4 regions of the Methylibium petroleiphilum PM1 genome follow, and region 2 is predicted to be linked to each of the others. Evidence: predicted binding sites of a transcription regulator. Region 2 holds the regulator's gene; each other region holds the start of a gene.
What was found. The regulator sigma-54, encoded in region 2, starts transcription at its own class of promoters, with help from an activator protein. The targets are predictions, from matches to a motif close to TGGCANGNAANCTGCTTT.
Positions count from the first base shown of each region.

Region 1 (5,739 bases), 1.3 Mb from region 2:
TACCAGTTCGCGCTCGAAGGGCTGCTGCTGTTCGTCGTGCTGTGGCTCTATGCGCGCAAGCCGCGTGCGACCGGGCAGGTCTCGGGCGCCTTCCTGGTGGGCTATGGCGTGCTGCGCTTCATCGCCGAATACTTCCGTGAGCCGGACGGCTTCCTGGGCCTGCTGGCGCTGGGCATGAGCATGGGACAGTGGCTGTGCGTGCCGATGGTGGCGGCCGGCGTGGCGCTCTGGGTGTGGGCCGGCCGACGGGCCTGACCGTCGCACTTGGAGGGTGCGCACTCTTTGTGTGCGATTGACCCAGAAAAACCGCCCGACCTCGCGGTCGGGCGGGATAAAAGGGACTAGCCCTGCTGAGGAGACAGCGACTGCGCGGCTCAGGCGCCAGTCACTGCATCTTCAGCAACTGGTATGCCAGGTGTGTGGCAGAACAGCCTGGCTCACGCGGCCTCGCGTTCGACGTGACCGTGACGCGTGTACAGGAAGTCGAGCACTTCCTTGCGGTAGTGCACATAAGCGGGATCTTCGGCGAGTTCCACCCGCAGGCGCGGGCGCGCCAGGTCCACCGTCAGGATCTCGCCGATGGTGGCGGCCGGGCCGTTGGTCATCATCACCACGCGATCGCTGAGCAGTACCGCCTCGTCGACGTCGTGGGTCACCATCACGACGGTGCTGCGGGTGCGTGCCACGATCTTCAGCAACTCGTCCTGCAGGTGGGCGCGGGTGAGGGCATCGAGCGCGCCGAACGGTTCGTCCATCAGCAGCACCTTGGGCTCCATCGCCAGCGCACGGGCGATGCCGACGCGCTGCTTCATGCCACCGGAGATCTCGTGGGGGCGCTTCGCGATCGCGTGCGACATGCCCACCAGCGCGAGCGCCGCTTGAGTGCGTTCCTTGAGCTGTTCCTTCGACTCGCTCGCGCCGAACACGCGCTCCACGCCGAGGTGCACGTTCTCGTAGCAGGTCAGCCACGGTAGCAGCGAGTGGTTCTGGAACACCACCGCACGCTCCGGGCCCGGTGCCGCGATCTCGCGGTTGTCGCACAGCAGCACGCCACTGCTGGGCGTCAGCAGGCCGGCGATCAGGTTGAGCAGGGTCGACTTGCCGCAGCCCGAATGGCCGATCAGCGTGATGAACTCGCCGCGCTCGATCTGCAGGTTGATCTCGCGCAGCGCATGGAAGCGGCCCTTGCGCGTGGTGAACACCATCTCGGCGTTCTGCACTTCGATGAAGCTGGTCATGGGAGTCTCCTCAATCGTCGAAGCTGAAGCGGCGTGCGATCAGCATCAGCGCCTGCTCGAGCAGCAGACCGACGATGCCGATGACGAAGATCGCGATCAGGATATGGGCCACGTTCAGGTTGTTCCACTCGTCCCAGACCCAGAAGCCGATGCCGACGCCGCCGGTCAGCATCTCGGCAGCCACGATCACCAGCCAGGCCGTTCCGACCGACAGGCGAACGCCGGTCAGCATGTAGGGCAGCACGGCGGGGAACAAGATGCGCGTCATCACCTTCCACTCGCTGAGGTTCAGCACTCGTGCCACGTTCAGGTAGTCCTGCGGCACGCGCTGCACGCCGACGGCGGTGTTGATGATCATCGGCCAGATCGAGCAGATGAAGATCGTCCAGATGGCCGCCGGATTGGCGGCCTTGAACACCAGCAGCCCGATCGGCAACCACGCCAGTGGCGACACCGGTCGCAGCAGGCTGATCAGCGGCGAGATCATGTGGTTGACGAAGCTGAAGCGCCCGAGCACGAAGCCGGCCGGAATGCCCACCAGCGCGGCAAGCCCGAAGCCCAGCGCAACGCGTTCGAGCGAGAACAGTACGTTCCAGCCGATGCCCTGGTCGTTCGGGCCGTTGTCGTAGAACGGATCGCTGAACAGCTTCGCGAACTCGGCCCAGGTGGCCGCAGGCGTCGGGAAGGCGCCGCCGTTCATCGTGAGCAGCGCCCAGATGCCGATCAGCAGGCCGGCGCCGAAGATGGGCGGCAGCACGCGCAATGCGAGCCCGCGCCAGTCGAAGGGCTCGGCCGGAAGGCGGGCCGCTGGCTTGGCCGACGGCAGGTTGGCTACAGACGCCGCCAATGCGGGCTTGCTGACACTCACCGCGGCGGGCGTACCGGCGAGGCCGGCACCCGAGGGATCGTGAAACACGGCACTGACCATGGGGTTCTCCTTGCTTTAAGCCTTGATCTTGAATCCGTCGGCATAGGCCTTCGGGTTCTTGCCGTCCCAGACCACGCCGTCGATCAGCTTGCTGCTGCGCATCGAATCCTTCGGCACATTGATCTTCATGGCGCTCGCCACGTCCTTGTAGAGCGCGATCTGGTTGACCTGCTGCGCCACGGCCAGGTAGTCCGGGTGTTCCTTCAGCAGGCCCCAGCGCTTGTGCTGCGTGAGGAACCACATGCCGTCGCTCAGGTAGGGGAAATTGACGGCCCCGTCGTTGAAGAACTTCATGTGATTGGGATCGTCCCAGGTCTTGCCGAGACCGTTCTGGTAGCGACCGAGAATGCGCTGGTTGATGGCATCCACCGAAGTGTTGATGTACGCCTTCTGCGCAACCGTCTCGGCCATCTTCATCTTGTTCTGCAGGCCGGCGTCGATCCACTGGCTGGCTTCCAGCACGGCCATCATCACTGCGCGCGTGGTGTTCGGGTTCTTCTTGACGAAGTCGTTGGTCGTTCCCAGCACCTTCTCGGGATGGTCCTTCCAGATGTCCTGCGTGGTGTTGGCCGTGATGCCGATGCCGTCCATGATGGCGCGGTGGTTCCAGGGTTCGCCCACGCAGAAGCCATCCATGTTGCCCACGCGCATGTTGGCCACCATCTGCGGTGGCGGCACCGTGATGAGCTTCGCGCCGGACAGGGGGTTGATGCCGGCGGCCGCCAGCCAGTAGTGCATCCACATCGCGTGCGTGCCCGTCGGGAAGGTCCCGGCGAAGGTGTACTCCCGCTTCTCCGTCGCCATCAGCTTGGACAATGAAGGCCCGTCGACGGCGCCCTTGTCCGCAAGCGCTTTCGACAGCGTGATCGCCTGACCGTTGTTGTTGAGCGCCATCAGCACGGCCATGTCCTTCTTGGGGCCGCCGGTACCGAGGTGCACGCCGTAGATCAGCCCGTAGAGGACGTGCGCCATGTCGAGCTCGCCGTTGACCAGCTTGTCGCGCACGCCGGCCCAGGACGCTTCCTTGGTGGGCACGATCTTCACGCCGTACTTCTTGTCGAAGCCGAGCACCGAGGCCATCACCACGGAGGCGCAGTCGGTCAGCGGGATGAAGCCGATCCGCACCTCGTCCTTCTCGGGCTTGTCGGAGCCGGCGGCCCAGACGGCGGATTGCAATCCAGGCACGGCGCCGACGGCGGTGGCGGCTGCAGCGGCCTTCAGCATGGTGCGGCGGCCCAGCAGGGCGCGGTTGGCGATGTCGTTCGGCATGGCATTCGGACTCCAGAAATCAGGCTCAAATGAAAAACGGCGCCATCACGACCACACAGCCCTGGAGCGGTGCGGGGTGAGACGCCGTCGTCTGCTGCGGTGTGGCCGAGCGTGGCCGCACCGGAAAGGGGATCGCCGTTGATCCTTGGGTGCACTGCAGCAAACCTCGTGCCAGAGCGGGAAAATCGAGCGCCTCAGCCCAGCATGTCGGCCACGTCGATCAGGCGTTGCGCGACCTCCGCGACCCGCAGGCCGCGGTCCATCGCTGTCTTGCGCAACCGGGCGTAGGCCTCGTCCTCGCTGAGTTGCTGGCGGCTCATCAACAAGCCTTTGGCGCGGTCGATCAGCTTGCGGTCGCTGAGCTGCGTGCGCGCGTCGGCGAGTTCGCGGCGCAGGGCTTCCTCGTGCTGAAAGCGTGCGAGCGCGACGTCGAGCACCGGTTTGATGCGCTCGGGCGCCAGGCCGGCGACGACATAGGCCGTCACGCCGGCGGCGATGGCCGCGCCGACGTGGCTGGTGTCGGCGTCGTCGGTGAACAGCACGATGGGCCGGCGTTCGTCGCGCGTGGACATCACGACGTGCTCGAGCGTGTCGCGCGCCTGGCTTTGCGCGTCGACAACGATCATGTCAGGCTGGATCTGCGCGATGCGCTCGGGCAGGAAGGCATCGATCGGCAATACCGCGACGATGTTGTAGCCGTTGGCCAGCAGGCCGATGCGCAGGCTGCGCGAGCGTTCCGCCTCGACGAGTGCGTCGTCGTCGTCCGCGGCCGGGGTGAGCGATTCCGGTGCGACGATGACGATGCGCAGCGCCTGGAGAGAGGTCATGTTGGCTGCGCTGCAAGGAGCGCGCCAACGGCCACCACGCCGACGCCGGAAATGACAAGGCCCGCTCGAGGCGGGCCTTGTCACGGAGTCGGTACCGTGAGTCTAGATCGGGCTCTGTGTCGCGAAGGCGCGGCGCCACAACGCCATCGGCAGCAGCTTGCCGAGCGCGGTGGGCGGTGCGGCGTGCGGACGTTCGTCGAGCAGTTCGCGCTCCGACAGCGTGTCGAGAAACTGCATCACCGCCGAACGTGCCAGGCCGCTCTCGGCCATCAGCTGGCGCACGGTCACGTGGCGGTGGGACATCTGGTGCAGCATGCGCCGGTAGGCCGTGCGATGGAATCCTGCCGGCAGGTCGGGCCAAGCGGAAAGCTTGTACTGTTTCATGGGGCGATCTACCGGGAGCGCGGCCTCACGCCGCTGTGAACGCAGGTTAACCAGCGCGCCCGGACTGCGATAGGTCGACAGTCCCGAATATCGTGTTTTCCGTCACACCCGCCATGTGACCAAAGGAAACGAATGGCATGGTTTTGTGGCAGGGCCGGTGCTCGAGGTCACCGGAATCGCCTCACTACACTCCTGCGATGCTGATTCTCGGCTTCGAATCTTCCTGCGACGAAACCGGCGTGGCGCTGGTGGCGGCCGACCATGGCGAGCGCCCGCGACTGCTTGCCCACGCCTTGCACAGCCAGGTCGCCATGCACGAGGCCTACGGCGGTGTCGTGCCCGAACTCGCCTCGCGCGATCACATCCGTCGGGCCTTGCCGCTGACGCGACAGGTGCTTGCCGAGGCGGGCCGGGCGTTGGCCGATGTCGACGTGGTGGCCTACACGCGCGGTCCCGGGCTGGCTGGCGCGCTGCTGGTCGGCAGCGCGGTGGCCTGCGCGCTCGCCGCGGCGCTGGACCGGCCGGTGCTGGGCATCCATCATTTGGAGGGTCATCTGCTGTCGCCCTTCCTGTCGGTCGATCCGCCGCAGTTCCCGTTCGTGGCGCTGCTGGTCTCGGGCGGGCACACGCAGCTGATGCGGGTCGACGGTGTGGGCGATTACGCGTTGCTTGGCGAAACGATCGACGACGCGGCCGGCGAGGCCTTCGACAAGTCGGCCAAGTTGCTCGGCCTGGGCTACCCCGGCGGACCTGCGCTTGCCCGCCTTGCGGAGTTCGGTGACCCGACCGCCTATGCGCTGCCGCGGCCGTTGCTGCACCGGGATACGCTCGATTTTTCCTTCGCCGGACTCAAGACCGCGGTACGCACCCAGGTTCTGAAGCTCGGTGAGGGCGTCTGCGAGCAGCCGCGTGCCGACCTCGCGGCTGCCACGCAGGCCGCGATCGTGGAGGTGCTGGTGAAGAAGTCGCTCGCCGCGCTGCGGGCCACCAGGCTGCAGCGGCTGGTGGTGGCCGGTGGTGTGGGGGCGAATCGCAGCCTGCGGTCGCAGCTCGATGCCGCTTGCGCGAAGCGCGGCGTGCGTGTGCACTATCC
Region 1 is NC_008825.1:1,499,800-1,505,538, forward strand. It holds gene lgt (prolipoprotein diacylglyceryl transferase) at 1-255, shown strand, start outside; gene MPE_RS07010 (ABC transporter ATP-binding protein) at 438-1,238, opposite strand; gene ntrB (nitrate ABC transporter permease) at 1,249-2,166, opposite strand; gene MPE_RS07020 (CmpA/NrtA family ABC transporter substrate-binding protein) at 2,182-3,435, opposite strand; gene MPE_RS07025 (ANTAR domain-containing response regulator) at 3,630-4,262, opposite strand; gene MPE_RS07030 (MarR family transcriptional regulator) at 4,365-4,646, opposite strand; gene tsaD (tRNA (adenosine(37)-N6)-threonylcarbamoyltransferase complex transferase subunit TsaD) at 4,844-5,739, shown strand, end outside.
Region 1: a site for sigma-54 is predicted at 3,592-3,609, ahead of MPE_RS07020 (CmpA/NrtA family ABC transporter substrate-binding protein). Genes of this name have one in related genera too.

Region 2 (5,739 bases):
GATCGACGCCGTGGACGCCGTGCTGCGCCAGCATTTCCCGGCGGCGAGAGGGGATGGCAATCCGAACGAATTGCCGGACACTCCGGTGCTGCGCTGACCGACACCTTCACGACCTCCGACCGAATGACCTCCACGATGCGCTCTTGCTTCGCCTGGTTCGCGGCCGCCCTGCTCGCCGCACCGGCCCTCGCGGCCGACCACCCGTGGCTCAGCTCGCCGCTGCGCACCCAGCAGCCCGAGACCTACTTCACCAACCTGCGCGACGGCGACAGCATCGAGACGCCCTTCGTGCTGAAGTTCGGCCTGTCGCGCTACGGGCTGGCGCCGATCGTCAAGCCGGTCGACGGCGCCGGTCACCACCACCTGCTGGTCAACCGCGACCTGCCGCTCGACTTCACCCAGCCGCTGCCCTTCAACGACCAGTACATCCACTTCGGCAAGGGCCAGATGGAGACGGTGCTGACCTTCGTGCCCGGCACCTACACGCTGCGGCTGCTGCTGGCGGACCACAAGCACATCCCCTACTTCGTCTACAGCAAGCCGATGAAGATCACGGTGACGAAGAAGAACGACGACGTCGACCCGAAGACGCTGATCCAGCCCGGCGTCGCGATCCTCGAGCCGCGCAGCGGCGAGCCGCTGCGCACGCCGTTCCGGGTGCGACTGCACGCCTCGGGCCTGAACGTGGGCCACGTGGACATCCAGGACAAGGGCGTGGGCCACTTCCGGCTGGTCGCCGAGCGGGCCGGTGCGCCCACCGAGCGCATCGACCTCGTCAAGGGCCTGACCGAGGTCTGGCTCGCGCCGCCGCCGGGCACCTACAAGTTCAGGGTCGAACTGCTGCAGAACGCCGACCAGCAGGTGATGGCCACGTCGGCGCCGGTCGAGATCGAAGTGCCGCGCTGAGGGCAGCCGGCGCGCCCTCAGCCCGGTTCGCGCATCGAACCGGCCACCAGATCGAAGCGGAACAGCCGGCACTCGATCGGGCCGTTCCACATCGGCACGCGCCGGCTCTCCTTCAGGCGCATCGCCTGCGGCAGCTTCATGTCGGGGCTGAGCACCCAGGCGGTCCAGCCCGGGTAGGCGCGCTTCCAGTGGGTGGCGAGGCGGGTGAAGAACTCGTGGGCCGAGGCGCCGTCCGGCCCCGTCGCCGCGTGAGCCCTTGGGGTCGATGCGCTCGCCATAGGGCGGGTTGAGCATCAGCGTGCCGCGTTCGGCGGGGGCGGCGCGCTGCAGCGCGTCGACCGTCTTCAGCTCGATCGCGGCAGCGACGCCGGCGCGTGCCGCGTTGCGCGCCGCGAAATCGGTCATGCGGAAGGCCACGTCGCCGGCGAAGATGGGCACCGCGCTGGCATGCACGGCCGCCCGCGCGGCCTCGCGCAGCTCGCGCCAGGCACGCTGGGTGCCGGCGTCGCGGAACGGCCCGAGGCGCTCGAACGCGAAGCGCCGCAGCGAGCCGGGGGCAATGCCGCAGGCGATCTGCGCCGCCTCGATCGCGATCGTGCCGGAGCCGCACACCGGGTCGAGCAGCGGGCCGTCGGCCTCGCGGCCCTGCCAGCCGGCGGCGGCCAGCATCGCGGCAGCCAGCGTCTCCTTCAGTGGCGCCTCGCCCTGGTCCTCGCGCCAGCCGCGCTTGAACAGCGCCTCGCCCGAGGTGTCGACATACAGCGTGGCGTGCTCGGGCGCTAGGTGCAGCAGCAGCGGCAGGTCGGGGCGGCGGGTGTCGACGCTCGGGCGCGCGCCGAGCGCGTCGCGCATCGCGTCGCAGACACCGTCCTTGATGCGCAGCGCGGCGAAGTTCAGGCTCTTGAGCGGCGCGCGCTGCGCGGTCACGTCCACCTTCAGGGTCTGCGTCGGCGTGATCCAGTCGGGCCAGCGCGGGCTGCGGGCCAACGCGTACAGGTCGTCCTCGCTGCGGTAGGGCGCATCGGCCACCTGCCACAGCACGCGCTGGGCGAGCCGGCTGCCCAGGTTGAGTGCCATCGCCTCGCGCGGGCCGCCGCGCACCATCACGCCGCCGCGCTGCGTCTGCGCCGCCGCGCCCGGCAGCAGCCGGGCCACCTCGTCGGCGAGCAGCGCCTCGACGCCGGCCGCGCAGGGGAGGAACAAGGAGGACGACGGGGCGTCGGGCGGAAGGGCGACGTTCATGCGTGCAGAGGGGTTCGAGGGTTGCGCTCGCGCCTCGGTCGACACCGGGCGGGGCGCCGGGTCTTGTTGCCGGTTCGGGCCCGAGACCTCGTCGTTACATCATCGTGCGCCGCAGGTTGGCCGGCGCGATCTTCAGCGCCTCGCGGTACTTCGCCACCGTGCGGCGCGCCACCTGGATGCCCTGCTCTTCCAGCATGCTGCTGAGCTGGCTGTCCGACAGCGGCTTCTTGGCATCCTCGGCACTGACCAGCTGCTTGATCAGCGCACGCACCGCGGTGCTCGACGCATTGCCACCGGCCTCGGTGTTGAGCGAGGAGCCGAAGAAATACTTCAGCTCGAAGGTGCCGTAGGGCGTGGACATGTACTTGGCGGTGGTCACGCGCGAGATGGTCGACTCGTGCAGACCCAGCTCGTCGGCGATCTCGCGCAGCACCAGTGGCTTCATCGCGATCGCGCCGTGGCTGAAGAAGGCCTTCTGCCGCTCGACGATGGCCTGCGACACGCGCTGGATGGTGTCGAAGCGCTGCAGGATGTTCTTCATGAACCAGCGCGCCTCCTGCAGCCGCGAGCTCAGGCCCGCGCCCGATTCGGTGCGCGCGCCCCGCTGCTGCTTGATGGCCTGGGCGTAGAGGTCGTTGATGCGCAGCTTGGGCATCACGTCGGGGTTGAGCACCACGCGCCAGCCGCGGCCGGCCTTCTGCACGATGACATCGGGCACGATGATGTTGGCCTCGGCCTTGGTGAAGGGCCGGCCGGGCTTGGGCTCGCAGCGCACGATCAGCGCCTGCGCGGCCTTCAGCAGCTCCTCGTCGGCGCCGGTGGCCGCCATCAGCTTCTTGCCGTCGCGCCGCGCCAGCAACTCGAGGTGGTACTTGCAGATCAGGATCGCGATCATCTGCGCCTCGCAGCGCGGTCCGGCCCGCAGCTGCAGCGTCAGGCACTCCGACAGGTCGCGCGCACCGACGCCCAGCGGCTCCAGGTTGTGCAGCCACTTCAGCGCGCAGCGCAGGCGGTCGAGCAGCTCCTCGACCGCGATGTCGTCCTCGTCGCCGGCCAGGCGCTGGGCGATCTCTTCCAGGGGGTCGGCCAGGTAGCCGTCCTCGTCGAGCGATTCGATCAGCACCATCACCGCGCCGCGGTCCTCGTCGCTCAGGCGCATGCCGCGCAACTGGTCGCGCAGGTGGTCCTGCAGGCTCACCCCGGCGCTGCTGCGCTCCATGGGGTCGAACTCGTCGCTGTCGTTGTTGCCGGCCTTGCCGGGCGTCTCGCGGATGCCGTCGAAGTCCTCGCGCTCGGTGCCGTTCTCCCAGTCCTCGCGCTCGGTGGTGCCGAACTCGGCCGCATCCACCGCGACCGGCTCGGGGTCGGCGGCCACCTCGGACCCCGAGCCCTCCCAGGCGTCATCGGCCTGGCGCTCCGTGGCCGTGGCGCGCTCCACCGGCGCGTCGAACGGGGTCGGCGCATCTTCCTCCACTTCGAGGAAGGGGTTCTGCTCCAGCATCTGCTCGACTTCCTGGTGAAGCTCGAGCGTGGAAAGCTGCAGCAGCCGGATCGACTGCTGAAGCTGCGGCGTGAGCGCCAGATGCTGCGAAAAACGGACCTGCAGGGAAGGCTTCATCACATCCTGAAGTGCTCGCCGAGGTAGACCTTGCGGACGTCGGCGTTCTCGACGATCTGCTCGGGGGTGCCTTCGGCCAGCACGCGTCCTTCGCTGATGATGTAGGCGCGGTGGCAGATGCCCAGGGTCTCGCGCACGTTGTGGTCGGTGATCAGCACGCCGATACCGCGGCTCTTGAGGAAGCCGATGATTCGCTGGATCTCGATCACCGCGATCGGATCGACGCCGGCGAACGGCTCGTCGAGCAGGATGAAGCGCGGCTGCGTGGCCAGCGCGCGGGCGATCTCGACGCGCCGCCGCTCGCCGCCCGACAGTGCCGGTGCCGGGCTGTCGCGCAGCTTGTCGATCGACAGGTCGTGCAGCAGGCCGTCGAGCAGCTCGTCGATGCGTGCCTTGGTGTAGGCCTTGCCGCGCTCGTCGAACTGCAGCTCCAGCACCGCGCGGATGTTCTCCTCGACGGTGAGCTTGCGGAAGATCGAGGCTTCCTGCGGCAGGTAGGACAGCCCGAGGCGCGAGCGCTGGTGGATCGGCAGGCGCTCGATCGGCGCGCCGTCGATGCGGATCTCGCCGGCGTCGGCGCGCACCAGGCCCACGATCATGTAGAAGCTGGTGGTCTTGCCGGCGCCGTTCGGGCCCAGCAGGCCCACCACCTCGCCGGCCGCAACGGCCAGGTGCACGTCCTTGACGACCTTGCGGGCGCCGTAGCTCTTCTGCAGTCCGCGAGCCTCCAGGCGGCTCGCCATCGCCGTGTTCATGGCCGCGTCCCCGCCCCGGAGTTGGGCGCAGAAGCCGGGTTCTCGCGCGGCGTCAGCACGCCGCGCACCCGGCCTGGCGCGGCCGCGGAGGCCGGGCCGCCGAGCACCTGGAAGACCTCGGTCACGTTGTCGTAGGAGATGGTGTTGCCGGCCACTTCGTCGGCCAGCGTGCTGCCGCGGAAGCGCCGCAGCACGGCCTGGTTCACGAGCCGCACGGTGTCGCCGCGGCCGTCGTACTCGAGGCGCTCGGCCTCGCCCTCGATGTACTCGTCGTTGCTGCCGCGCTTCTGGCGGAAGTAGGCACGCTTGTTCGGCCAGCCGGTCGCCACCGCGGACTGGTAGCCCTCGGGACTCTGGCGCACCTCCACGCGGTCGGCGCGGATGACGATGCTGCCCTTGGTGATCTCGACGTTGCCCGACAGGATGTTCAATTGCTTGACCTCGTCGACCCGGGCCGAGTCGGCAGTGAAGGCCAGCGGCTGGGTGCGGTCAGCCTTTTCGGCGGCGAAGGCCGGCAGCAGGGCCAGCCCCAGCACCGCCAGGACGGCCCGGCAAACAGGCTGCGCCAGCAAGGTGCACCGCGATGCAGGATAGGGGGTCGGAGCGGACATGGAGGGAATCGGCATGAATCTTGCTGCCGATTCTAGGGTGAGTTCGACCGCTTGCCACGGCCGGCCGCCGCTCCGGCGGCCGCTGTCGCGTCGACGCCAAACGAGGGTCAGCCGCCCTTGCGGATCTGCGCGATCAGGTGGTCGGTGATCGCCAGCGCGCGGTCGTTGCTGCCGGCCAGCGAACCCGAGGTGTAGTAGGACCCGTTGATGCCGATCGCCGGCGTGCCGTCGATCTTGTAGCCGGCCGACAGCGCGGCGGCCTGGCGGGCCTTGGTCTGCACCGAGAACGAGTTCATCACGTCGAGGAACTTGGCCTTGTCGACGCCATTCTTCGCCACGAAGTCGCCGATCGCCTCGGGCGTGTTCAGCGGATTGCGTTCGACGTGCATCGCGGTGAAGACCTTGCGGTGCAGGGTGTCGACCAGCCCCAGGGCCTCGATCGCGAAGTACAGCTTCTGGTGCAGCACGAACGGCACCTCGCGGAAGGCGACCGGCAGGCGCCGGAAGGTGATGTCCGGCGGCAGCTTCTTGACCCAGGTTTCGAGCATCGGCTCGAAGGCGTGGCAGTGCGGGCAGCCGTACCAGAAGAACTCCACGACCTCGAGCT
Region 2 is NC_008825.1:153,529-159,267, forward strand. It holds gene MPE_RS00715 (TPM domain-containing protein) at 1-97, shown strand, start outside; gene MPE_RS00720 (DUF4399 domain-containing protein) at 136-906, shown strand; partial or broken gene MPE_RS00725 (THUMP domain-containing class I SAM-dependent RNA methyltransferase) at 924-2,148, opposite strand; gene MPE_RS00730 (RNA polymerase factor sigma-54) at 2,243-3,766, opposite strand; gene lptB (LPS export ABC transporter ATP-binding protein) at 3,766-4,521, opposite strand; gene lptA (lipopolysaccharide transport periplasmic protein LptA) at 4,518-5,132, opposite strand; gene MPE_RS00745 (thiol:disulfide interchange protein DsbA/DsbL) at 5,240-5,739, opposite strand, start outside.

Region 3 (5,739 bases), 850 kb from region 2:
TGCCGGGTGCGCGGCGACCTCATCCGCGTCATGAGCGGCCTCATCCGCCGGCCGGGTCGCTTCGACGGCATCATCATCGAGACCAGCGGCCTGGCCGATCCGGCGCCGGTCATCCAGACGCTGCACTTCGACGACTTCCTGCGCCAGCACACCCAGCCGGACAGCGTGATCTGCGTGGCCGACGCGCGCCACCTCGCGAGGCAACTGCAGGCCGCGCCGGAGGCCGGCGCGCAACTGGCGCAGGCCGACCTGGTCTTGCTGAACAAGTGCGATCTCGCGAAGGCCGACGAGCTGGCCGTCTCCGAGATCGCCGTGGAGCGCGTGAACCCGACCGCCGAGGTGGTCCGCTGCGAGCGAGGCGACATCGAGCTCGACCGCCTGATCGGCCGCGGCGCCTTCGACCTCTCTCGCCTGCGGGTGCCGCCGCTGCAGATCCAGCGAGGCCGCATCGGCCGCGTGCCGCATGCCTACGTCGAGGTCGAGGAGGGCCGGCACGGCGACGGCCTGCGCTGCGTGTCGCTGAGCATCGAGCAGGCGTTCGACCCGAGCCTGTTCGTCGGCTGGCTGCTGCGCTTCGTTCGCGAGAACGGCGAGCACCTGCTGCGCGGCAAGGGCATCGTGTCGCTGCGTGGCAGCGAGAAGCGCTTCGTCTTCCAGACCGTGCACATGACGGTCGACAGCGGCATGGACCGCGCCTGGAAGGACGGTGAGCCGAGGGGGTCGCGGCTGGTGTTCATCGGTCGCGACCTGAGCGCGATCGCGCTGCGCGAGCAGTTGGAAGCGTGCCTTGCGCAAGTCGAGGTGACGCCGTGATGCCGTCGACACCGTGCCGGAGGAACCTGCCATGAACCCGCCTCTGCTCGACGTGCTGGGCACGCAATGGGACATGACGGCCCCGGTCGTCTCGATCTCCTGGAGTCACGACGGCCGCACCGCGGCCTGTGCGATGGGGGACGGCCGCGTGGCGTTCGCCGATGTGCGCTGGCCCCAGGGCCCACGCCTCGAAGCGCGCCAGGGTGGCGGTGCGAGCCTGGTGCCGGCCGATGCGCCGGCCGTGGCACCGACCGTCGTGACCGCGCATGCGGGAAGCTGCCACGCGCTCGCCTCCGACGGCGACGGCAGCTTCGTGACCGGCGGCGACGATGGCCGCGTGATGCGCGTGCGGCCGGGCGCCGAACCCGAGGAGCTGGCACGCATGCAGGGACTGTGGATCGATGCCGTGGCCTGCGGGCGATCGGGCGACGTGGTCTATGCCGGCGGCAAGCGCGTGGCGCGCCTGCGCCACGGCGGGACCGACGAGATCGAGCTGCCGGCGTCGGCCACGGCAATCGCCTTCTGTCCCGACGGGCGCACGCTCGGCGTTGCGCATTCCGGTGGCGTGACGCTGTGGCATGAGGCCGCGCTGCCACGACGCCTGGCGTGGCCGGGCTACCACCGCGCGATCGCATGGAGCCCGGACGGGCGCTACGTGGTCACCGGCATGCAGGAGAACGCGTTGCACGGCTGGCGCGTGCAGGACGGCGGCGACATGGAGATGGCCGGCTATCCGGGTCAGCCGCTGTCGCTGGCGTTCACGCCCGATGGGACGCAACTGGCCACCAGCGGTGCGCTGCGGCCGGTGTGCTGGGATTTCGCGCGACCCGGCGCCTCGCAGGCGCCGCGCGAGTGCGGCATCCAGAGCAAGGCGCCGGTCACCAGCGTCGCCTGTCATCCGCGCTACCCCGTGATCGCCGCGGGCTACCACAGCGGGGCCGTCACGCTGTGCCAGCCCGGCAGCGACAGCTTCCTGCTGCTCAAGGGCGCAGGCGGCGGCGCGCCCTCGGCGCTGGCCTGGTCGCCCGACGGCGAGCGACTGGCGTTCGGCACGCAGGACGGGTGGCTGGGCTGGATCGAACTGCCCGACCCCGTGTTCAGCCACCACCGGTCCGCGGCGGCGCGGCCGACTTCAGAGAAGGAGAGATCGACATGAACGACCAAGAGACGCAATCGAAGGACAACTACTTCCAGCAGATCGCCGAGATCGCGAACGAGATGAGCACGGCCCACGGCCGCGACTTCGCCATCGGCACGCTGGTGCTCGCCGCGCGCTTCGTCGCCCAGCACGCGGCGCCCGACGGCAGCGACAAGGCGGCCGATGCGCCGGCCGGCGTGGTGGCCGCGGCCTGAGGGTGCCCCGTGCGCAACGCCGTCCCGTTTCGCGAACTCGGGCGTCGCACGACCCTGAGAGCGGCGCGTCTCACGCTCGGACGCACGGCGGTCGTCTCTGACCCAGAACGAAACGGCCGCGCGATCGAGATGCGCGCTCCGATCGTGGCTTCTCCCGGGAAGAAGGGCGACTCGCTAGGGATTGCGAGCAGTGGCACAGCGATCGCTATGGAGAGGAGGGGCCCTGGCCCAAGGACAGGTCGGCGGCACGACCGCGCGGCCTCGACGCACAGCAAACCGGTCCGAACGGATCAGCAGTAAAGGAGACCTTCATGTCAGCAGGTTTGACGCTCAACAAGATCACGTCCCAGAAAGGGATCAGCGTGGCCGAGGCGGCTCGGCGCATCGCCGACCTCGGATGGCAGCCCAGCTATGTCCAGGAAGCGATGACCTTCCCGACCGATTACAAGATCGGCAAGGCCCCGCGCGACCCGATGAAGCAGGTGCTGCGCTCCTACTTCCCGATGCAGGAGGAGAAGGACAACCGCGTGTACGGCGCGCTCGACGCGGCGCTGCGCGGCGACATGTTCCGCAACACCAAGCCGCGCTGGGTCGAGTGGATGAAGCTGTTCCTGGCGATCATCCCCTTCCCCGAGATCTCGGCGGCACGCTCGATGTCCATGCTCGGCCGCCTCGCCCCGGGCGAGGAGCTGCGCACCGGCTTCACGATGCAGATGGTCGACGAGTTCCGCCATTCCACGATTCAGATGAACCTGAAGAAGTGGTACATGGAGAACTACATCGACCCGGCCGGCTTCGACATCACCGAGGCCGCGTTCGGCAAGTGCTACGCCACCACCATCGGCCGCCAGTTCGCCGAAGGCTTCCTGACCGGTGACGCGCTGACGGCCGCGAACATCTACCTGCAGGTCGTCGCCGAGACCGGCTTCACCAACACGCTGTTCGTCGCGATGCCGTCGGAAGCTGCCCGCAACGGCGACTACGCGCTGTCGTCGGTGTTCCTGTCGGTGCAGTCGGACGAGTCGCGCCACATCGGCAACGGCCACTCGCTGCTGATGTCGGTGGTCAACGACCCCGACAACCACCTGCTGCTCGAGCGCGACATCCGCTACGCGTTCTGGCAGAACCACGCGATCGTCGACGCCGCCATCGGCACGATCATCGAGTACGGCACCACCGACCGCAGCAAGAACAAGGAGTCCTACGCCGAGCTCTGGCACCGCTGGATCTACGAGGACTACTACCGCACCTACCTGCTCCCGCTCGAGAAGTACGGCGTCAAGATCCACCACGACGACGTCTCCGCCGCGTGGGACCGCCTGGTCAAGAAGAACTACGTGCACAAGGTCGCGCAGTTCTTCGCGGTCGGCTGGCCCGCCAACTTCTGGCGCATCGAAGCCCAGACCGAGAAGGACTTCGAGTGGTTCGAGCACAAGTACCCGGGCTGGTACGCCGAGTTCGGCGATTTCTGGAAGTGGTACGAGCGCAAGAGCGTGCCGGGCGAGACCAACATGCTGTTCGACCAGGAGAACGGCTACGTCTACCCGCACCGCTGCTGGAGCTGCATGGTGCCGGCGGTGATCCGTGAGGAGCTGGTGGTCGACGAGGTCGACGGCAAGCTCTACACCTACTGCTCCGAGCTGTGCCGCTGGACCCACAAGACGGCCTTCGCCGCCGAGTACGAGGGCCGCCCGACGCCGGCGATGGGCCGCTTCAGCGGTCGCCGCGAATGGGAAGAGTGCTACCACGGCTGGGACCTGGCCGACGCGATCAAGGACCTCGGCTTCGTCCGCTCGGACGGCAAGACGCTGGTCTCGCAGCCCCACCTGCGCTTCGACGACAAGCACATGTGGACGCTGGATCACGTGCGGGGCCACCAGCTCCAGAGCCCGCTCGTGCTTCTGCGCGAGATGACGCCCGAGGCGCGTGAGAAGCACATCGCCTCCTACCGCGCCGGCTTCAAGATCAAGCCGTTCTGACGCGGTTCTCAGTGGTCCCGGGCGGCGGTGCCGCCCGGGGCGGACCAGATTATTCGGGGACAGACATGTCTGCAAAAACAGTCCACACCGTTCGTTTCGAGCCGGTCGGCGTCGAGATGGAGGTGGAAGAGGGGGAGTGGGTCCTGGATGCGGCGTTCCGGCAGGGCATCGCCCTGCCTCACGGTTGCCGTGAAGGCCGCTGCAGCAGTTGCAAGTGCGTGGTGCTGGACGGCGACGCCGAGGTCGAGGGCCATTCCACGTTCGCGCTGCCCGACCACGAGCGCGACGGCGGCCAGGTGCTGCTGTGCAGAACCTATGCCTACAGCGACCTCACGGTCGAACTGCTGAACTACGACGAGGACGCGATGCGTCGCTCGATCGCGATCAAGACCTTCGAAGGCGAGCTGGTGTCGGTGAGTTCGCTGACGCACGACATCCGCATGCTGGAGATCAAGGTCGAGCAGCCGATCCGGTTCTGGGCCGGCCAGTTCGTGGAGCTCAGCGTGCCGCATGCCGGTGTCACGCGCTCCTACTCGATGGCCAGTACGCAGAGCTCGCCGGACACGGTGCGCTTCATCATCCGCAAGTACCCGGAGGGCGCGTTCTCTTCGCTGCTCGACGGTGACCTGAAGCCCGGCACGCCGGTCACGCTGAAGGGCCCGTACGGCAGCTGCTTCCGCCGCGAGGAGCGCCCGGGTCCGATGGTGCTGGTGGGCGGCGGCTCCGGCATGTCGCCGCTGTGGTCGATCCTGCAGGATCACATCGAGAGCGGCGAACAGCGGCCGATCCGCTTCTACTACGGCGCCCGCACGCGCAAGGACCTGTTCTTCGTCGAGGAATTCGCGGCCATCGCCGCCAAGCTCCCCGACTTCGAATTCATCCCCGTGCTGTCGCAGGCCACCGAGGAAGACGCCTGGCAGGGCGAGACCGGCTTCGTGCACGAGGCCGTCGAGCGCATCCAGCGTGCGCGTCCCCAGCCCGGCGAGGTCGATGCCTACACCTGTGGCCCGCCGCCGATGGTCGATGCCCTGCTGCCGGTCCTGCAGCGCCTCGGCGTCGCGCTGGACCGCACCTATGTCGACAAGTTCACCCAGGCCAGCGCCAGCGCACCCAACCACGTTCATTGATCAGGAGAGAGACATGAGCCAAGCCACCAACAACACGACGCCCGACACCCCGTCGACCGCGACGGGCGCCGCCGGTTCCGCGCGCTTCGCGGGCTGGGACAGCCGCAAGTACAACTACTTCACCCCCAAGGGCCGCAAGGCGACGCACTACGAGGACATGACCCTCGACGTGCAGCCCGACCCGAAGCGCTACCTGCTGCAGGACTGGATCATGTCCTTCGGCAACGGCGACACCACCTACACCGAATCGTGGACCGCCGCGCGCTCGAGCGACTGGCACGTCTACCGCTCGGTCGACGAGGAGTGGGAGCGCACCCACTACCAGCGCCAGTCGACCATCGTCGGGATGATCTCGCAGGCGATCGAGAACGCGCGCCGCTCGGGCGCCGCGCAGCGCTACGACAAGACCTGGGTCAAGGTCCTGGAGAAGCATCTCGGCGCCTACAAGCATGCGGAGTTCGGGCTCG
Region 3 is NC_008825.1:1,003,398-1,009,136, forward strand. It holds gene MPE_RS04730 (CobW family GTP-binding protein) at 1-813, shown strand, start outside; gene MPE_RS04735 (WD40 repeat domain-containing protein) at 845-1,969, shown strand; gene MPE_RS04740 (hypothetical protein) at 1,966-2,166, shown strand; gene MPE_RS04745 (aromatic/alkene/methane monooxygenase hydroxylase/oxygenase subunit alpha) at 2,478-4,145, shown strand; gene MPE_RS04750 (NADH:ubiquinone reductase (Na(+)-transporting) subunit F) at 4,211-5,272, shown strand; gene MPE_RS04755 (aromatic/alkene monooxygenase hydroxylase subunit beta) at 5,286-5,739, shown strand, end outside.
Region 3: a site for sigma-54 is predicted at 2,358-2,375, ahead of MPE_RS04745 (aromatic/alkene/methane monooxygenase hydroxylase/oxygenase subunit alpha). Genes of this name have one in related genera too.

Region 4 (5,739 bases), 360 kb from region 2:
GCGCCGGCCAGCGTGCTGTGTGCCGGACTGGCCCGGCTGCAGGCCGGCCAGCCGGAACCGGGCTTCCCGGCCTTGAGGCTGCGCGAGTACGCGGCCATCGCGCGGGGCATCGACGAGCTCGCCGCCGGACTGGCCATGGCGCGATGCGAGCAGAGCCGGCTCACACAGCGACTGATCGACGTGCAGGAGCGCGAGCGGCGCAGGCTGGCGAGCGACCTGCACGACGAGTTCGGCCAGCATCTGACCGCCATGTCGGCCACGGCTTCGCTGCTTCAGCGCCATGCCGCACGGTTTGATCCGGTAGAGCTGGCGCGCTGCGCGGACCAGATGGTCGCTTCGCTGGGATGCATCCGACTGCAGCTGCGCACGCTCCTGAGCCGGCTGCGGCCGCACGGGCTCGAGGCCGAAGGACTGGCGCACGAACTGGCGGGCTTGATCGATCGGGCCCGGGCTCATCACCCAACGGTGACGATCCGGGCCGACATCGCCAGGCCGCTGCCGGCACTGCCAGAGGACGCCGCGCTCGCGCTCTACCGCAGCCTGCAGGAAGCGTTGACGAACGCCTACCGACACAGCGGCGCAGGCGAAGTGCAGGTCCGTATCGATGTGCCGGCCGTGCAGCGTGTGCGGATGCGGGTGATCGACGATGGCTGCGGCCGCGCCAGTGCGCTGCCGCGGGGTGGCCTCGGCCTGCTCGGCATGCGCGAGCGCCTGGCCATGGTGGGTGGCGGATTGCGACTGGTCGACAACGCCGGTCCTGGCCTGTGCGTCGAAGTCTGGGTGCCGGTGCCGGCCGTCGCCGTCACCGAGTCACTTGAGGGAGAAATGCTTGATACACGTCTTGCTGCTTGACGATCACGCGGTGGTGCGGGCGGGGTACCGGCAGCTCATCGATGCCGAGCCCGACATGTGCGTGGTCGCAGCCTGCGCCACCTCGGCTCAGGCCTGCGAGCAACTGCGCCTGCAGCAGATCGACGTCGCCGTCGTCGATCTCAGCCTGAAGGACGACAGCGGCCTGCAGGCCATCCAGAGATTGCGCGCCCGGCTGGCCTCGCTGCGGATCCTGGTGTTCACGATGCACGCCCAGCAGAGCTATGCACTGCAGGCCTTGCGCGCCGGTGCGCTGGGCTACCTGACCAAGGACTCCGACCCGCAGGCGATGCTGGATGCGGTGCGTCAGGTCGCTCAGGGCCGCCGGGTGTTTTCCAGCGAACTGGTCGAGGCGATGCTCGATCCCCTGGAAGTGGAGCGCGGCGGGCCGCTGCGGCAGCTCACGCCGCGCGAGTTCGATGTGCTGCGGCTGGCCGCCCAGGGCCTCGCGACGCGTGCGATCGCCGAGGCCATGCACCTCGGCGACAAGACGGTGCTGAACTACATGTCGCTGATCCGGCAGAAGCTGGGTGCAGCGAACGACCTGCAATTGCTGCGGCTGGCGGCGCAGAACGGCCTGGTCGAGCTCTGACCACGGCGCGGTGCCGGCGCCGACGCAGGTCCGTCCGGACCTGGTTTTCGCCGGCACTGCACCCGGTGGCGCTCAGCGGCCCGCGCCTGGCGGCCAGTAGAGCTTGCGGTAGATCGTGTTGCGGCTGATGCCCAGTCGCCGGGCGGCGACCGAGATGTTGCCGCCGGCCTCGGCCAGCGCGCGGCGGACGGTGTCGTGCTCGAGCTGGTGCAGCGTGCTGCGTCCGCCCGGCGCTTCGCCGACCTGGGCGCTGCCGAGGCCGTCGGGTGCTGCCGCGTCCGAGGGACGCGGCTCGGCGTGCTGGGCCATGCTCACCGGCGGCCGAGAGGCGGCGACCGAGGCGGGCTCCTCGTCCAGTGTGCGACGCGCATCCTGCAGAAAGTCTTCGGACAGGTGGTCGACGGTGATCACGGCATCGTCGCCAGCCATCGCCACCGCGGTGCGCAGCACGGTGGCCAACTGGCGGATATTGCCCGGCCAGCGGCAAGCCTGCATCAGCCGCAACACCTCGGCGTCGAGGCGCAGCAGACGACCACGGCACTCGCGCTTGAGCAGCTTCTCGGTCAGCGCCAGCAGGTCGGTGCGCTCGCGCAGCGCCGGCAGCTGCACCACCAGGCCGTTCAAGCGGTAGTACAGGTCCTCGCGAAACTGCTTGCGGTCGATCAGTTCTCGCAGCGGTTGATGGGTCGCGCTGATGACCGACACATCGACCGGCAGCGCCCGCGTGCCACCGAGCGGCGTGACCTCACGTTCCTGCAGCACCCGCAGCAGCCGCGCCTGCAGGCCCAGCGGCATGTCGCCGATCTCGTCGAGGAACAGCGTGCCGCCGTGCGCCTGCAGGACCTTGCCCACGGCGCCCTTGCGGCGCGCGCCGGTGAACGCGCCTTCCTCGTAGCCGAACAGCTCCGACTCGATCAGGGTCTCGGGGATCGATGCGCAGTTGACGGCAATGAAGGGGCCGCTGGCGCGACGCGAGCCCTGGTGGATCGCGCGGGCCAGCATTTCCTTGCCGGTGCCGGTCTCGCCCTGGATCAGCACCGGGATGTCGCGGTCGAGCACTCGCTTGACGCGCGTGACCACGTCGTCCATGCGCGCATCCCCGGTCTGCAGCTGTCGCAGGCTCGGCGACGGCGGCACGGCATTGGGATGGGCCGTCGGTTCGCGAGCGGTGTCGGGCAGCGCGTCGCGGGCGGCCGGCTCGCGGGCCGCCTCGTGGGCGAGCGCCTCCGGCTGATCGTCACGGGCGCGGCCCAGTTGGTGCCAGCCGGTGCCATTGAAGCGGGCGTTCGCATGGATCTGGCGGCCGTCGGGCAGGCTCAGCTCCAGTGGCGTCGACAGCGTCGAGCCGAAATGGTCGACCAGCGCTCCGAGCGACACGCCGAACAGGCCGGTGACCGTATTCATCCGCAAGGCCGCGCCCGACAGGCGCAGCATGTCCAGTGCGGCGCGATTGGCGGCTAGCAGCTTGCCGTCCTGCCCGACGGAGACGATGCCTTCCATCAGCGTGCCGAGATAGTCGCGACGCAGGTGGAAATGCAGGCGCAGGGTCTGGTGGCTGTCCTCGATCAGCCAGTGGTTCTGGATCATGCGCGCCGACATCTTCACCAGGCCCATCGTGTGGACGTGGAAGGAGTGGTGATCGCCGCTGACGTCGAGCACGCCGACCAGGTTGCCGCGCGGATCGAAGATCGGCGAGGACGAGCAGGTCAGGAACTGGTTGGCGTGGACGAAGTGCTCGTCGGCATGCACGATGGTCGGCGTTTCGGTGACCAGCGCGGTCCCGATGGCGTTGGTGCCCTTGCTCGATTCGCTCCAGTTGACGCCCGGCGCCAGCGCGACCTTGGACGCACGCGTCAGGAAGTCGTCGTGACCGATCGAATGCAGCACCGTGCCCTGCACGTCGGTCAGCAGCACCATGCTCTGCGTCGCGAGAATCTGCTCCAGCAGCATCTCCATCACCGGCACCGCATGGAGCGACAGACAGCGGTTGCGCTCCCGGGCCACCGCCAGATCCGAGCGCATCAGCGGGGTGTGGTCCGGCGGCCGGATCGGGCTCAGCCGCAGCGAGGCACAGCGTTCATGCGACTGCGCGATGGTGTCGACGTGACCCGGGTCCGGCGGCAGCCAGACGCTCGTCGCGGAATGGCCGAACCCGGACGGGCGCCGGCTGTCACGCTGGGCAGCGCGCGTCGCGGTGGGGGATGCGGTCATCGTGTCTCCTTGGGGGCGTCAGCCCTCTCGGGCGGCCGGCAGCCGCCTCTGCTGTGTGTCCATTGCTCAGGCGTTTGAACGCCTTGTCGTCACTGCCTGAATCGTCCCCCTGTCACCGTGCCAGCCTGGCCCTGCGGCACATCCATGGGGAGCGTCAGTATGCTCCAGTGTGGAGCAAAATGACGGTGTGAACCCGTCACGAGCAGGGGTTCGGGGCAGAACTGTGGCGATGGCACATCACTTGCACCCTCGGACTGTCCCTCTGATTTGGAGCATCTTTCTATGAACTTTCGTACCCAGTGCCTGCGCCATCTCGTCGCGCTGAGCCTGATCGCCGGCGCCGCGGGCGCCTACGCCCACGGGGACGTCACGCCGCAGGCCGTCGATACCCAGTCGCTTCCCGCGCTCGGTGATACCTGGCGCACCGAGAATCCATACCGCAAGAACGACGAGGCCATCAAGATCGGCACCTCGGCCTATACCCAGAACTGTGCCCGCTGCCATGGCCTGGAGGCCATCTCCGGCGGGATCGCTCCCGATCTGCGCAAGCTCGACGGCGAATGCGCCACGCTGAAGGACGACAAGAAGAAGGCCGCCTGCGTGAAGGAAATGGACGAGTACTACGCCACCACGGTGCGCCACGGACGCACCCGCAACGGTGCCGTCTACATGCCGCCGTTCGAGGGCGTGATGCAGCAGGAAGCGGTCTGGGCCATCAAGAGCTACCTCGAAACCCGCCGCGAGAAGCCGCTGTGATCTCCCGTCGCCGGTTGCTGGGTGCCGCCGCGGCACTGGCGCCGCTGTCCGCGCCGCTCCGTGCCGAGGGCAGCGCGCTGGAACGCGTGCGGCGCAGCGGGAGGCTGGTGGTGGCGGTCTACCAGGACATGCCGCCGTTCAACCTGAACGGTCAGGGCGTCGATGTCGATCTGGCCGCGGTGCTGGCCGACAGCGTGGGCGTGCCGCTCAGCCTGTTGCCGATCCCGGCCGGCGAGAGCGTCGGCGACGACCTGCGCAACGCCGTCTGGCGCGGCCACTACCTCGGCTGGGGTCCGGCCGACGTGATGCTGCATGTGCCGATGGACCGCCCGCTGATCGAGGCCAATCCGCAGGTGGAGGTGTTCGGCGCCTACTACCGCGAGACGGTCATGCTGGCCTGGGACAGCGAGCGCGGTCCGACGCCCGAGACCATCGAGGCCCTGCGCGGGCAGAAGATCGCGGTGGCGGGCGTGTCCCTGCCGGGCTACCTGCTGGCCAGCGCCGACTCCGGCGCCCTCCGCGACACGCTCAGCACCCAGCACGCCGACGGCGTGGCAGCGGCGAAGACCCTGCTCTCCGGCGAGGTGGTGGCGGCCGCCGGCCTGGCCTCCGAACTGGAAGCGACGCTCGCCGGCCAGCCGCGCTACAAGATCGTGCCGCTGCCGCCGATCCCGCGAGCGCCGCGCAACGGCTGGGTGGTCGGCTGTGCCGTGAAGCGCGGCGCGACCGACCTGGCGCAGGTGATGCAGCGCCGCCTGATCGACCTCAACAACGGCACAGGCCTGCGCGATCTCTTCCGGCGCCACAACGTCGTCTGGCGTGGCTGATCGCCGCCGACCGGCCTCGGCGCCGGTCAATAGCTGCGGCCCTTGCGGTATTGCGCATGGGCGCGCCGCGCCAGCGGGCTGACGGCGGCGATCGCCGCCTGCGACGCGCCCGCGTGCGCATGGCAGACCGCGAGGCCGAGCGCATCGGCTGCGTCCCGGCTCGGCTCACCGGGCAGCGACAGCAGCCGCGCCACCATGGCCTGCACCTGCTCCTTGCGGGCGTGGCCGTGGCCGACGATCGCCTTCTTCATCTGCAACGCGGTGTACTCGGCCACGGCCAGATCGCCCGACACCAGCGCCGCCAGTGCCGCGCCCCGGGCCTGACCGAGCAACAGCGTCGATTGCGGATTGACGTTGACGAACACGATCTCGACCGCGGCGCAGTCCGGCTGGTAGCGCGCCGCGACCTCGCGCACACCCTCGAAGATGATCTTCAGCCGCCCTGGCAGGTCGCCGTTCGGCAGCGCGTCGGTGCGCACCGTG
Region 4 is NC_008825.1:518,445-524,183, forward strand. It holds gene MPE_RS02390 (sensor histidine kinase) at 1-852, shown strand, start outside; gene MPE_RS02395 (response regulator transcription factor) at 842-1,462, shown strand; gene MPE_RS02400 (sigma-54-dependent Fis family transcriptional regulator) at 1,535-3,673, opposite strand; gene pedF (cytochrome c-550 PedF) at 3,956-4,429, shown strand; gene MPE_RS02410 (substrate-binding periplasmic protein) at 4,426-5,256, shown strand; gene ruvC (crossover junction endodeoxyribonuclease RuvC) at 5,283-5,739, opposite strand, start outside.
Region 4: a site for sigma-54 is predicted at 3,904-3,921, ahead of pedF (cytochrome c-550 PedF). Genes of this name have one in related genera too.